Regions from separate parts of the Alkalihalobacillus pseudalcaliphilus genome, predicted to be linked through region 3. Evidence: predicted binding sites of a transcription regulator. Region 3 holds the regulator's gene; each other region holds the start of a gene.
The links. Region 3 encodes Rex, which represses fermentation and respiration genes when NADH is low (regulators of the CRP and FNR family bind a similar motif). Its sites were predicted from a motif close to TTGTGAAATATTTCACAA; they were not measured.
Positions count from the first base shown of each region.

Region 1: the regulator Rex is predicted to act here: its motif matches at 2,954-2,971, upstream of PQ479_RS04995 (cytochrome ubiquinol oxidase subunit I).
Region 2: the regulator Rex is predicted to act here: its motif matches at 3,780-3,797, upstream of pflB (formate C-acetyltransferase).

Region 1 is NZ_JAQQWS010000001.1:1,007,202-1,012,194, reverse strand. It holds gene cydC (thiol reductant ABC exporter subunit CydC) at 1-95, shown strand, start outside; gene cydS (cytochrome bd oxidase small subunit CydS family protein) at 297-392, opposite strand; gene PQ479_RS05000 (cytochrome d ubiquinol oxidase subunit II) at 399-1,415, opposite strand; gene PQ479_RS04995 (cytochrome ubiquinol oxidase subunit I) at 1,412-2,752, opposite strand; gene PQ479_RS04990 (PspC domain-containing protein) at 3,973-4,134, shown strand; gene PQ479_RS04985 (hypothetical protein) at 4,225-4,653, shown strand; gene PQ479_RS04980 (HD domain-containing protein) at 4,667-4,993, shown strand, end outside.
Region 2 is NZ_JAQQWS010000010.1:86,117-91,109, reverse strand. It holds gene PQ479_RS17310 (manganese-dependent inorganic pyrophosphatase) at 1-474, opposite strand, end outside; gene pflA (pyruvate formate-lyase-activating protein) at 624-1,382, opposite strand; gene pflB (formate C-acetyltransferase) at 1,416-3,656, opposite strand; gene PQ479_RS17295 (hypothetical protein) at 4,070-4,327, shown strand; gene PQ479_RS17290 (glycoside hydrolase family 13 protein) at 4,409-4,993, opposite strand, start outside.
Region 3 is NZ_JAQQWS010000012.1:35,170-40,162, forward strand. It holds gene PQ479_RS18275 (MFS transporter) at 1-565, shown strand, start outside; gene PQ479_RS18280 (ABC transporter ATP-binding protein) at 646-2,574, opposite strand; gene PQ479_RS18285 (redox-sensing transcriptional repressor Rex) at 2,775-3,410, shown strand; gene PQ479_RS18290 (twin-arginine translocase TatA/TatE family subunit) at 3,472-3,663, shown strand; gene tatC (twin-arginine translocase subunit TatC) at 3,682-4,446, shown strand.

The sequences.
Region 1 (4,993 bases), on a different contig from region 3:
ATGGTGAAGTGGTGGAAATCGGTAGCTATGATGAACTCATGAACCGAAATGGATACTTTAAAGAGATGAAAGCAATTGAACGTGACGTTGTCTGAGCGGATATATGAGATCGGGTGTTATAAAAAGAAGGAAAGAGCACATTCAAGGAGGAAACCTGTGGTCGAAGGTGTCATAAAAAGAACCCCTCTAGTAGTTGCCAAGAGACCATTGAAATGAGTAAAAATGGATAGTCATATCAGGTGCTCAATGCAACAAAAAACTCTCCTCTTATCATAAAAGAGGAGAGTTTTATTCTTTTAATTTTTATCCTTTGCGGCTACAAAAAAGGATGCACCAATGGCGGCTATGAGTATTAGAAATGGGGCAACGAAGATTAGAAAATCATTCAACATATTGACTCACTCCCTTTTTCCTTTTACATATTGATTATCAAACAAGAACAATCTTAGAAGTAAATAAATGGATGGAATTAATAACATCATACCTAAGACAAAAGCAATAATTAAGGCTGTAGCCATCGCTTCGTTTGTAAAGCCATCATGAATCGTTAAATATGGATACAACAAGTACGGGTAATGTGAGATTCCGTATCCAAAAAAGGCGAAGGCAAATTGACCGATTAAGAGCCACAAGGAAACCCCGTAATTTTTCTTTTTCCAAAGGAGATAGACTGTACCTAACCACATTAAGAATGAGATACCAAACATCCACCATAAGTTAACAATCTGATTAAAATGCACTTCATTATGGAAGCGTAATTCAATGATAATACCGGATGCAGCAACAATTAATGGAACGGCCCATATAAGAGCATATTTACGCATCAAGGCGGTTGCACCTTCATCACCTGTTTTGTTCGCATACCATGTTAAAAATACGGCTGAAATATATAAAACAGCGATGATACTAAGGACAACGATAGACCATGTTAACGGGCTTAAAAATAACCCAAGGTAATCTAATGAAGGCTGCCCATTATCGACGGAAACAAATCCGCCTGCAGCTATCGTTAAGACGATGGATAATGAAGCCGGTATGAGAATACCTGATGCCCCATACATGAAAGCATAGCCTCGGTGACCTTGCGTACCATAAGATTCAAAGGCATAATAGGAACCACGTATCGCTAGCAAAATCAAGGCAATACTACCGGGTACTAAGAGTATGGTTCCGAAATAAAAGGCTGTTTCTGGAAAGAAACCAACGATTCCTACGAAGAAAAAGACGAAGAATACATTAGTCACTTCCCAAACGGGTGATAAATATCTTTTTATTACTTTAGATACGATATGTTGTTTTCCTGTTAATAAACTATACGCGTTAAAAAATCCGGCCCCGTAATCGACGGAAGCAATGATGACATACCCGAATAAAAAGAGCCATAGGACCGAGATTCCGATAATTTCTAGACTCATGTTCGATCACTACCTGACATTTCGTTTAAATCCTTTTCAGGGGGGTTATCTTTAAACATTTTTCTTAAAACAACAACCGTTCCAACCCCTAATATAAAGTAGAGGATAGCAAATAAGATAAACATTAACCCCACATGGTCACTTGTAGTAGCTGCTTCATCAATCGTCATAATTCCACGTAAAATCCAAGGTTGTCGACCGACTTCTGCTAACCACCAACCGGCTTGGATCGCCAAGAACGATAAAGGTCCACCAAGAACAATTAACCAACGATACCATCTTTGATGAACAAATGTCCATCCTCGCAACTGGGCTACCCAATAAATAAACGAAAGACCGAGCATAAACATTCCGATTGTTATCATCGTATCAAAGAAGTAATGGATAACCAGAGGTGGCTGTAGTTCCTCAGGGAATTCCTCGAGGCCAATCACTTCAGCGGATGGATTACCATGGGCAAGTATACTTAAAGCAGATGGGATTTCAATCGCATATTTTGGTTCGTTATTTTCATCAAGAATACCCCATAGGATTAATGGTGCATTTTCTTCTGTTTCAAAATGCCATTCAGCAGCAGCTAACTTTTCTGGTTGATATTCGGCTAAATATTTTCCAGAAAAATCTCCAATGATGGCGGATGCTAAGGCGAATACAAAACCAATTTTCATTAATAGGTTTAATGATTTTTTGTGATACGTATTATTGGCACCTTGAAGTAGTCTGAATGCAGCAATAGCGGCTAAAACAAAAGCGACCGTCATATAACCAGTTGCTAAAACATGGGCAACCTTTGTCGGCATCGATACTGTGAACATAGCGGCGATTGGATTGATATTCACCAGTTCACCATTGACTAAATCAAAACCACCCGGTGAATTCATAAATGAGTTAACTACGGTAATAAAGTAGGCGGACATTGCTCCGCCAATTGCCACGGGTATTAAGAGTAATAAGTGCTTTTTCGGGTTTGTAAACCGGTCCCATGTATATAAGTAAATACCTAAAAATATCGCTTCGAAAAAGAAAGCGAACACTTCCATAAATAACGGTAAGGCAATGATATGACCAGCCAATTCCATAAAGCTTGGCCATAATAAGGCAAGCTGGAGCCCAATAGCTGTACCAGTCACGACTCCAACAGCTACGGTCACAACAAAGCCTTTCGCCCAGCGTCGTGCCATCAGTAAGTAGTGGGGATCATTTTTTCTGATTCCAACCCATTGAAAAATCATAATCATTAGTGGGAGGCCGACACCAATTGTGGCATAAAATATATGAAAAGAAAGCGTAAGTAAGGTTAACATCCGACTCATAAAGACGGGATCGTCGAATAACATAAGGGAACCTCCTTTAATATATAAAATAGTGATAAATGGCTGTGTGCTCGGGGGTTAGATCCTCTCTAATTACTACCCGAACTGGTTTAGTTAAAAACGTTCAATCTATCTGTGGGTAAGTATACAATGCAGGTTTTGAATTTAGAAATCTTCGTTTAAGATCTCTTTCATCTGTTATATCATTTTTTTGTTTCGGTTAGTTTGTGAAAATGTTAACAAACTATGAATTCATTGTGGTGTTTGCAAAAATGTCATGATTTAGGAAGATTGTGTTTGAAAAATGTTCAAGTTTGTAAGGTAGGCTTTATATGAAAGTTACTTATGGGCGATAGATTGTGCCGTAAAGTTAGCTCGTCATCCATCTCGCGATCAATGACCTTAGTAGGACTTGCGCCCTTTTTGTTCAGCCGACTCCTAATGGTGAACGAGTTGTAAACGTGCCAACAGTTTGAACATTCGCCACTACTTTCATCTTTGTTGGTGGCGAAGTGAATGGGGCTTCGCCATGTGGGTTTTATTATGAAAGTTTGTGGTAATGCTCATTAAAAAGTTGACTTCTAGGTTTTTGTTTTTGGACCTTATTTTGAAAATCGAAATGACCTCACAGACGAATGAATTCGTCCTAAGGTTCATTTCGATTTTCAAAAATTCGCGCCAATGCATGAAGTAGCCAAGCGAGCTTGGCTAACGGTCCAAAAACACTTGGATGTTAAATGCTAATCCTGATTGAGTGAAAGACACTCTCTTTTGTTGTTGGTGGTGGCTGTTTGTCTAGTGCGCTGAATCTTTTTGGTAGACTCTTACGCTCTCCTTACAAAAAAGCGGTGCTACGGAAAAAATTGCCCAGTAAGCCAGCGGACGAAAACATGCGGAGACCCCATGGGACGTAGTGGCAGGACCGAAATCCACTAATGAAGCTAGTTAGTTCAGCACCACGTGATTGTCGGGGATCGTGATTTTCGGTAGCGGTGATTAACGCTCCGCACATGAGGTTAGATAACTTTTACAAAATACAATGCATGAAAAGTGAACTAGTTGAGTGTAATGGGTCATACGGTTATAAAAATCTGTTGGTACTTAGTTGTAAACTAAACTAGTATATGTTCTTTTATAGGAGAATATTCATACGTTTCGTTATTATGTAGGTTGGGGATAAGAAAAATGAAACTTTTTGTCGTTTTTGATCGTATAATTTATATATATAGTCGGAGGTGGTTGATATGAGAATGAGAAGATCGCACGATGATCGAATTTTACTCGGTGTTTGTGGAGGGCTTGCCGAATATTTTGACGTTTCACCTTTTCTAGTTCGTTTGTTATTTATCATTTTACCGATTTCATTTATCGCTTATTTAATTATGGGGATTTTATTGCCAGATTAAAACCGATGGAGCTTCCAAACCGTCAAAGGTTAGAAGGAGGCGTTAAACATCGAACGTTCGCGGTTAGTTTTCCTAGCAGTTGTTATTTACTTGGTCATAGTGGTTGCTTTTGTATCTCCGCCTTACATTCAAGAGTTCACAGCTAAGTATAAAATGAACCAGTATTATCATGCACTGATAGATCAGAATTATGAGAAGGCACAACGGAATTTATATTATTTTTATAGTACTGATGAGTCTTGGATTAATGAACCAAACTTAATGGAAAAAGAAAAATTAGCATTTTTCCTAGAAAAAACGAAATATTTAGAAGAAAAAGATTATCGAGTGATCGATTATCAATTCAAAAAGCTAGAATGGGAGGACGGTGCCCATTTCTTTCTTTTTGTTAATGTTCAAGTTGAAGTAGAGCAAGAGGTTTTTACTTGGAAGGATGTATTTTTCATTAAAGAAGGTAAATTAATTGTAACAAGTGACGATCCGTATATTTATTATCGGAATAGTGATATTGAGGAATGAGAGGAGTTGTGTAATGGCCTTTATTGATGAAAACTTATACCCTCCTATTAAGATATTTGAGTGGGAACTAGAATTACTCTCAACGCATGATGTTCAAAGGCTAAAGCACTTGGCACATTATGGTGGTGGTGCATTTGTTTCCAGTGTGACGCATTCCCGCTTGGAGCATACGATAGGAGTTTGGAAATTATCCGCACATTTTTTCCCGAATAATGTATTGTTACGTGCCGCTGCCATTCTTCATGATATCGGCCATTTGCCATTTTCGCATGCGGTAGAAAGGACGCTAGGTTTTGATCATCACCTTTTGACGGAAATATATGTTGCGAAGGATGAGATC
Region 2 (4,993 bases), on a different contig from region 3:
GCATGTTGGTGATTTAAATAAGAGAGAGTCCGAAATGATTGCTGATAACATTAATCCAGCAAAAGGCTTTTCGATTTTAATACCTTTCTCTTTATAAATCTTTAAAAGAATCGTTGCCGTACACCCTACTGGCTCTGCACGATAGTATAGGGGATCAGCCGTTTCGAAATTAGCAATACGGTGGTGATCAATAACCTCTAGAATTCGAACATCACTTATATCGGCAACACTTTGTTGAAACTCATTATGATCGACTAAAATAACCTCTTCCGTTTCATTAGCAACAGTTTCTACAAATCTCGGTGTTTCCACTTTAAACGTTTTTAGTGCAAATTCTGTTTCACCGTTAATTTCTCCTAATCTTACAGGTTCTGCTGTGACACCTGACTTCTTCTTTAAGTCTGCATAGGCAATGGCAGAACAAATCGTATCTGTATCTGGATTTTTATGACCGAAAATTAATACGTTTGACATACTCTCGCTCCTTTAAGATATTTACATTTCTCTGTGATTTATTCTACCATGTCCCTCCGAATTGCGCACATTTTGATTTTTTGAGAATTCACTCAGAAAAAAGCGAAGGACCAATCATGCCCCTTCGCTCCTTTTTTCATATAAAATGATTATACTCTAGTCGATCCGTTTACTTCATACCACTCCACACCTAGAATTCTCTCTGCTCGAGCTACTTGATCTTCGGTTGGTGTTTCAACCCCTGTTAATGGATAACTTAAGCCGAGAGCTTCCCATTTATAGATGCCCATTCGGTGATAGGGCAGTACTTCAACTTTCTCAACATTACGTAAGCTTTGAATAAAAGAGGCTAACCTTTCCAATGAAGGAGTGTCATCATTAATCGTAGGTACAAGCACATGTCGAACCCAAACTGGAATTCGCTTTTCATCTAAATACTTAGCAAAGGCAAGTGGTGCTCGGTTCGGTCTGCCTGTTAGTTGCTGGTGCTTTTCATTGTCAATGTGTTTAAGGTCCAACAAGACAAGATCGGTATATTCCATTAATTCATCTACTTTTTCTAGAAAAGATTTAGCCTCAATAAAGCATCCCCCTGATGAATCAAGAGTAGTGTGAATCCCTTGTTCCTTACATTTTTTAAAAAGCTCGATTAGAAAAGGAACCTGCAAAAGTGGTTCACCACCACTAACGGTGATTCCACCTTTTGAAGCTTGCAAGAAAGGCAAATAATCAAGTAGATCGTCCATGATTTCATCAACCGATATCTCTCTGCCCCTACCTATTTCCCACGTGTCAGCATTATGACAATACTGACATCGAAGAAGACACCCTTGTGTAAAAATCACATACCTGATACCTGGACCATCTACGGCTCCAAAAGTTTCGATTGAATGAATATTGCCTTTCATACAAAACGCCTCCTTATAAAGCTTACGATTTTGTTAGTGAGCTAACTCACTTAGTGAACCATGAAAAGTTCGATTAATCACGTCCATTTGCTGCTCTTTTGTCAACTTAATGAAGTTAACCGCATAGCCTGACACTCGAATCGTTAATTGTGGATATCTTTCCGGATGATTCATAGCATCTACGAGCTGCTCTTGATTAAAAACGTTGATATTCAAATGGTGTCCAGCCTTTAAAATATACCCGTCCAAAATGGCTACTAAATTATTCACCTTAGCTTCCTCGTCTTTTCCTAATGCTTTTGGAACAATAGAAAACGTATTGGATACACCGTCTAATGCATACTCATATGGTATTTTGGCGACTGAACTTAATGAAGCAAGTGCTCCAGAATGATCTCTACCATGCATAGGATTGGCCCCTGGTGCAAATGGTTCACCCTCTCTTCTACCATCAGGTGTATTACCTGTTTTCTGACCGTAAACAACATTTGAAGTAATCGTCAATACCGAAGTTGTCGTCTGAGATTGACGGTAGGTTTGGTGCTGCTTTAACTTCTTCATAAATTTCTTTACTACCTCAACAGCAATCACATCGACTCTATCGTCATTATTTCCATACTTCGGATAATCGCCTTCTACATAATAATCAATCGCTAAACCAGCCTGATTTCGAATCGCATGTACTCTTGAATACTTAATAGCGCTTAATGAATCGGCCACAACACTTAACCCCGCTATACCAGTTGCCATCGTTCTTAGAATCTCCGTATCATGTAAGGCCATTTCAATTCGTTCATAACTGTATTTATCGTGCATGTAATGAATGATGTTTAATGATTCAATATACAGCTCCGCTAACCAATCCATCATTCGGTCAAATTTTTGCATCACTTCCTCATAATCCAAAATATCTGAGCGAATAGGTTCATAACGTGGAGCTACTTGCACATGTAATTGCTCATCCATGCCACCGTTAATCGCATAAAGCAATGTTTTCGCCATGTTTGCTCTTGCTCCAAAAAACTGCATTTGCTTGCCAATTCTCATTGCCGATACACAACAAGCAATACCATAGTCATCTCCCCACTCTGGGCGCATCAAATCATCATTTTCATATTGTATGGCACTTGTTTTCATTGACATTTTCGCACAATATTTTTTAAAAGATTCAGGCAATTGCAAGGACCATAACACGGTTAAATTAGGTTCCGGTGCTGGTCCTAAATTATCCAAAGTGTGTAAAAATCGAAAGGAGTTTTTTGTTACTAAATGTTGCCCATGTACAGAAGTACCTCCAATGGATTCGGTTACCCACGTAGGATCACCACTGAAAAGCTCATTATAATCAGGTGTTCGTGCAAACTTCACTAATCTAAGTTTCATAACAAAATGGTCAACCAGTTCCTGAACTTCTTCTTCAGTAATGGTCTCATTATTTAAATCTCTTTCAATATAAATATCTAAAAAGCTCGATACACGCCCGAGGCTCATCGCTGCTCCATTTTGTTCCTTAATCGCTGCTAAATAAGCTAGATATAACCATTGAAAGGCTTCAAATGAATTAGCCGCTGGCTGAGATAAATCAAATCCATAAGCTTTTCCAAGTTCTTTTAATTCTTTTAAAGAGAGAATTTGCTCCGATAATTCTTCTCTCAAGCGAATATGATCTTCGGACATTTTTTTACTTAGTGATTGTTTATCCTGAACTTTTTTCTTTATTAAAAAGTCAACTCCATATAAGGCAACACGTCGATAATCGCCAATAATTCTCCCGCGACCATACGCATCCGGTAAGCCTGTAATAATTCCTGCTTTTCGAGCTAATTTCATCTCATCTGTATAAGCGTCAAATACACCTTGGTTATGGGTCTTACGATACTTTGTAAAAGTTTCAACCACTTCATCGCTAACTCGATATCCATACGCTTCTGCTGCCGACTGAGCCATCCTAATCCCACCATACGGCATAAGTCCTCGTTTAAATGGTTGATCGGTTTGGACACCAACAATTTTCTCGAGGTTTTTGTTTAAGTAACCAGGACCGTGCGAAATAATAGAAGAAACCGTTTCCGTCTCAAGGTCGTATACACCGCCACGTAATCTTTCCGCAGTCGTTAAATCACATACTTGCTGCCAAAGCTCATCCGTTGCTGCGGTTGCCCGTTCAAGAAATGCCTCATCCCCATCATATGGTGTTACATTATCCAAGATAAACCCTCTTACATCGATTTCCTTTTTCCAACCTTCACCTTTAAAAGTTTTCCAATGCTTCATCTGTTTTTCCTCCTTCAAATAGAATAAAAAAACAACTACAGTTCTTCCTCTGAATATATAACAGCTTTATACTTTTATTGTACTACCATAATAAGGGAGCGGCTCATTAAAAGTTTGAAGTTATTGTGAATGTTCTCACAATAACTGATATAAAGAGAAAAAATGACATTTCATTGAACTTTCATAATATTCTATTCAGACTTTCCCTTTATTTTGTTATAGACATCTGTATTTATCAAAACGAAAAACTGTGCTATAGTTTTAGATAATATTCTTCTAGTCCTTTTTGAAACAACTAAAACTTTTGTCATATTTTGATGAACTATTTTCCAGAAATTTAAAAGGATTTCCCCTTCTTTTTACCTAATAATAATAAACAGAAACGATAAAAAATATGTAGGGAGGTTGTGCCAGTGAGTGAAAAAGATTTAATGTTTACTGTAATTGAAGGAATGTGTGAAGCAGGCATACTTCCTACACTCCCGACTCTTTGCCTTCGAACAAAACGTTCAAAGGATGAGCTATTAGAACTACTGGTAGAACTTGATAAAGATGGTCGGATTGAATGGTTAACAGAAGATATCGTCATTTCATTACCGAAACCAGAATGGTATATCGACTATGTTCGTGCAGTGAAAGCTAAAAATAAATTCCCCCAAAAAGCTTATTAAAGCCATTTGGGGGAATTTTTTAATTAGACTTCGTTTGTTCATCCTACGTTTGCTCGGGCTTTCTTCCTCTTATTTTCGCTCTCAACCCCTAGGTTCCAAAATGTAGTAGGTGAATTCATTTAATGTGACGGTATCTCCGGCTTCCATCTTTTCTTCAGATACCAGATTCTTAAATGACTTTCCTTTCATTTCTTCTGGCCATTCAATGACGGCTTCTCCCTTTGTATGGAAGATAAAATATAAGCCGTTTTGTTTATTTGTTTTTTTATAAATGACCGTGTTCGCATCAACGAGGAGAAATTCAAACTTGCCTCCTGATCCAAATACTTCATAATCTGAACGTAAATGATTGATCTTGGCTATGTTTGAAAAAGTTACATCTTCATCCCAAGGCATACAACGTCTATTATCTGGGTCAGCACCGCCCTCTAAATAGATCTCTGTTCCATAATATATAGAAATCGCACCTGGCACAGACATAAGTAAAGCTAAACACATATCTACTTTTCGTTTGTCACCCTTAGCAATATGGGTAATTCGAGGCGTATCATGACTATCTAATAACGTAAACATCCCTTGGTTAACCGGCTCTGAATAACGTAACAGAGCATGAACAAAGTCATTTTGGAACTGGTTACCATTAATACGTCCCGTAGCAATCCAGTC
Region 3 (4,993 bases):
GATATATGGAACAAATGCAGGTGGAACATTGTCTGCTGCAATCGCCTATGTGGTCTTGTTGCTGAAAATGTATCGCAATAATATACATGCAAAAAAACTTTGGATCGCCGGTTTTTTCGCTTTAATTGGAGCGGTTGCTTTCCTTTTTATCATGCAGTTAATTGGAATGAAAAGTCATATTGGCTTAGCCTTTGAAAGACTATTAAGCGGTGATTTCGTGTATATCCAAGATATGATTATTCGTAAATTAACGATGAACTATAAAATTCTACGGCATTCAAATTGGACCTTATTATTTGCATCAAGTTATGTCGTCGTTGCTATTTTGATTTGGTTTACACGTAACCAATTGGTTGATGAAAGGAAACGATTATTTTTACAAGCAGGTGTTGTTGCATCGGTTGCTTTACTCTTCCTTAATGATTCAGGCGTTGTTGCCGCTGCAACCTCTATGTTTTGTGTCGTATCCTCTTATTGTTATTGGGTGATCGAGATGTTTTGGGGCAAGCATTCACGAAAGGGTGGGCATTCAATTTCGGGAAAGTTGGATGAAACGAGTTACTAAATGTGCACATATTCCATATGAAAAAGACTTCATAAGAGGCCATTCATTCCTCTATGAAGTCTTATTATCGTGTTAGGTAGTTACGCTTCTTCCTGTAATAGTTCCCATTCTTCCATCAATGTGTCGGAGTCAGCTCTGGATTGGTCAATTTTAGTTTGAATTTCCAAAGCCTTTTCATGGTTGGCATAAACGTTCGGATCACATAATTGCTCTTCGCCTTCAGCAATGACAGCTTCTAATTCCTCGATTAAGGATTCGATTTCCTCGATTCGTCGTAGCCTTTGTCGCTCTTGCCGTTTCGCTTCTTTGTTGTTGGAGAAGTGATGACTGTTTGATTTTTGCTCTGAAACCTTTTGTTCTTCCTTTTCTGCTTGAAGTCTTTGTCGCTCTTCATTTTCGGCTTTTTTTGTTTGGTAATAGTCATAATCACCAATATAATCAGTGATGGTCCCTTGATTCAACTCTGTAATTCTTGTTGCCATACGATTTAAGAAATAACGGTCATGTGAGACGAAAATAATGGTGCCAGGGTAATCCATTAAGGCTGCTTCGAGCATTTCTTTTGCATCTAAATCTAAATGGTTTGTTGGCTCATCAAGAATGAGCACATTCGCTTTTTGTAACATCAATTTAGCTAAAGCTAACCGAGCTTTTTCGCCACCACTTAAGCTTGAGACAGGCTTTAATACATCGTCTCCACTAAAAAGGAAGTTACCTAAAACGGTACGTATCTCTTTCTCTGGCATTAACGAATAGTCATCCCATAATTCATGAAGCACTTGTTTAGTAGAGTGCAGCTTCGCTTGTTCCTGGTCATAGTAACCGAGCTTCACATTGCTTCCGAGCTTAATGGTTCCTTTTTCAAAATCAAGTTGGTTCGTGATCGCTTTAAGAAGTGTTGATTTACCAGCTCCATTTGGTCCAACGATCGCAACACTTTCCCCACGATTAATATCTAAACAAAGGTTTGAAAAAATGGTCTTATCTTCATAAGCTACTTCTAAATCACGGATAAGGAGGACGTCGTTGCCTGTTTGCTTATCAATCGTAAATGAAAAGTTCGCTGATTTCTCAGAGCCACTCGGTCGCTCAAGACGATCCATTCGCTCTAGCTGCTTACGCCTACTTTGAGCTCTTTTGGTTGTAGATGCTCGAGCGATATTACGTTGCACAAAGTCTTCTAGTTCGGCAATTCTTTCTTGCTGCTTCTCAAATTGCTTGAGTTCGAGTTCGTATCGTTTCGCTTTTTCATCGAGATAGCTACTATAGTTACCGACGAACTTAGTCGATTGTGTCCGGGAAATCTCAACGACTTGGTCGACGACTTGATCTAAAAAGTAACGATCATGTGAGACAATGAGGATGGCACCTTTATAGTTGGAAAGGTATTGTTCAAGCCATGTTAACGTCTCAATGTCCAAATGGTTCGTTGGCTCATCGAGTATTAATAAATCGGGTTTTGTTAATAGAAGTTTTCCAAGGGCAAGGCGGGTCTTTTGTCCACCACTTAGTTGAGAGATTTTTGTCTCGTAATGAAAGCCAGCGAAGTTTAGACCAGAGAGAACGCTACGAATATCAGCTTCATATTGGTAGCCGCCTCGATCTTTGAAGTCTACTTGCAAGGCATCGTATTCACTGAGCGTTTTTGCATAATTCATCTCGTCTGCTTGAAGATCCGGGTTCGACATATCTTGCTCAAGTTGCCTGAGCTTTTTCTCCATTTGAATAAGTGGTGCAAAAACTGTTAACATCTCATCCCAAATTGATAGATCAGACTCTAAACCAGTATCTTGTGCTAAATAGCCAAGCTCTACTTCTTTTGGTTTAATTATGTCACCACTATCATAAGAAAGTTGCCGAGCAATGATTTTCAGAAGTGTTGATTTACCTGCCCCATTCCGACCGACTAAAGCAATCCGTTCACCGGTTTTTACTTCGAGCTTTATATTTGTTAAAATTGGATCAGCACCAAATGACTTGGAAATTTGAACACATTGTAAAATAATCATAGTTATCCCTTCCCAGAAAAAATGGTATGAGTAGAATCGTGTCGTTTCATGTTTCTATTTAATAGTGTAGCTTAAATAAAGGGAATCAACAACTTATTAACTGTATCCTTTAGGTGGTTACATCTGAGGGAAAATGTTGTACAATAAGGATGTTTCACACTATAAATGGATAGGTTGTTAGAGAAAAGGGAGGGCTGTTTATGAAGTCTGATCAAACGAAGATACCTCAAGCGACAGCCAAGCGATTACCATTATATTATCGGTTTCTTGAGAATCTGCAGGCCTCTGGAAAGCAAAGAGTTTCATCAACAGAGTTAAGTGAAGCTGTAAAAGTAGATTCAGCAACGATTCGAAGAGACTTTTCTTATTTTGGTGCATTAGGAAAAAAGGGATATGGGTATAATGTAAGTTATCTACTCTCTTTTTTTAGAGAAACATTAAATCAAGATGAATTAACCAAGGTTATTCTAGTAGGAGTCGGGAATTTAGGAACGGCTTTTATGCATTACAATTTCTCAAAAAATAATAATACACAAATTGTAATGGCCTTTGATGTCATGGAGGATAAAATTGGACAGGAAATGGGTGGTGTAACTATTCACCATTTTGACACATTAGAAAAAATGCTACCTGAAGAGGTAACAGTAGCGATTCTAACTGTACCTGTGCACGCTGCTCAAAACATCGCGGATCGCTTGGTAGAAGCGGGAATAAAGGGAATTTTGAACTTTACTCCAGCACGATTATCTGTTCCAGATTCTGTCAGAGTTCACCATATTGACTTATCTGTAGAATTGCAGTCTCTTGTTTATTTTTTAAAGCATTATCCAGTATAATAGAGAGAGTTTCACAAGGTTGTACTTAGTTTTTAACTAAAATCAAGGAGGTGCATCCTGCATGCCTTTATCAGCAGGAAGTATTATACTTATTGCCCTTGTTGCATTACTTATCTTCGGTCCGAAGAAATTACCTGAATTAGGGAAAGCGGCTGGAAACACATTACGTGAGTTCAAAGCGGCTACAAAAGGATTAGCAGATGACGATGATGATACAACAAGTAAGAAAAAAGCGACAAACCAAGACTCTTAACATGGGAAGGGTTTAACAATGGATACACAGAGTATGTCGGTAATGGACCATATTGTAGAGCTGAGACGTAGAATTGTGATCGCATTCGTCTTTTTTGCCCTTGCGTTCATTATCGGCTTTTTTTTAGCGACACCATTAATTACTTACTTAACGAATGCCCCCATGGCTCAGGATTTGCCAATGAATGCTTTTAAATTGACCGATCCGTTTCGGATATTTATGACGATGGCTACTATTATTGCATTTGTGATGATTTTCCCCGTTATTTTATATCAGCTTTGGGCTTTTGTAAGTCCTGGATTACATGAAAATGAACGGAAAGTAACATTGGCTTATATTCCGTTTGCTTTTCTTTTATTTTTAGGCGGACTGGCTTTTGCTTATTTTATTCTCTTCCCATTCATCATTCAATTTATGGGAAATCTGGCTGGGCGATTAGGTATTACAGAGCAGTATGGGATTAATGAATATTTTAGCTTTTTATTTCAAATAACGATTCCAATGGGACTTTTATTTCAACTGCCCGTTGTTGTGATGTTTCTGACGAGACTTGGATTAGTAGATCCGAGTGGCCTGACGAAGTTTCGTAAATATGCGTATTTTGTTCTGTTGGTAATTGCTGGTTTTATTACACCACCAGACTTAATGTCCCATCTCATGGTAACTGTTCCGTTACTATTACTTTATGAATTTAGCATCTGGCTCTCACGAATAGCTTATCGAAAAGTCTTAAAAGCACAAAAGCTTCAAGAAGAAGAATTAAATCGTTCTGAAGCACAATAAATCAGGTTAAACCGCTCTTTCCGTTAGAGCGGTTTTTCAGTTGTGTCCCCCTGGCATGAGTACAGGCTCTACGGTGAAAGTCCCGAACTGTGCAGGAAGTAGTAACAGTAGCTCAAGGCAAGGTGACTTGATTACCTGAAGGAAGCCAGCGGCAAACTTCTGCGCCGAGGAACACGAACCTCATACAAGGCTAGGTGATGTTGGATGAGTCTGCATGACAAGACAAAGTCCATACTGCCGAAGGGATCACGTAGTAAATGAGGTAGGGACATGGAAGGAAAGTCTGTACTCTTACCCAGGGAGAACCTGTTGGTACGCCTTACATATAAGGTAACCGTACTCGAAACGGGTATGCTGAACAACAGGCGTCAGCAGAGGTCATAGTACCTTGTTGCTTAAGCTACAAGGGAAGTACTGAACCATTTAAGAAGAGGAACACCTTGGCGTTCACCTTATTTGATGAAGCAGAAAATAAGAACCTACTTAAAAGGAAGAAGAGGTGAATCCTCGGGGGACTTTGAAGAGGGCGGAAAATCAAGGTGGCACA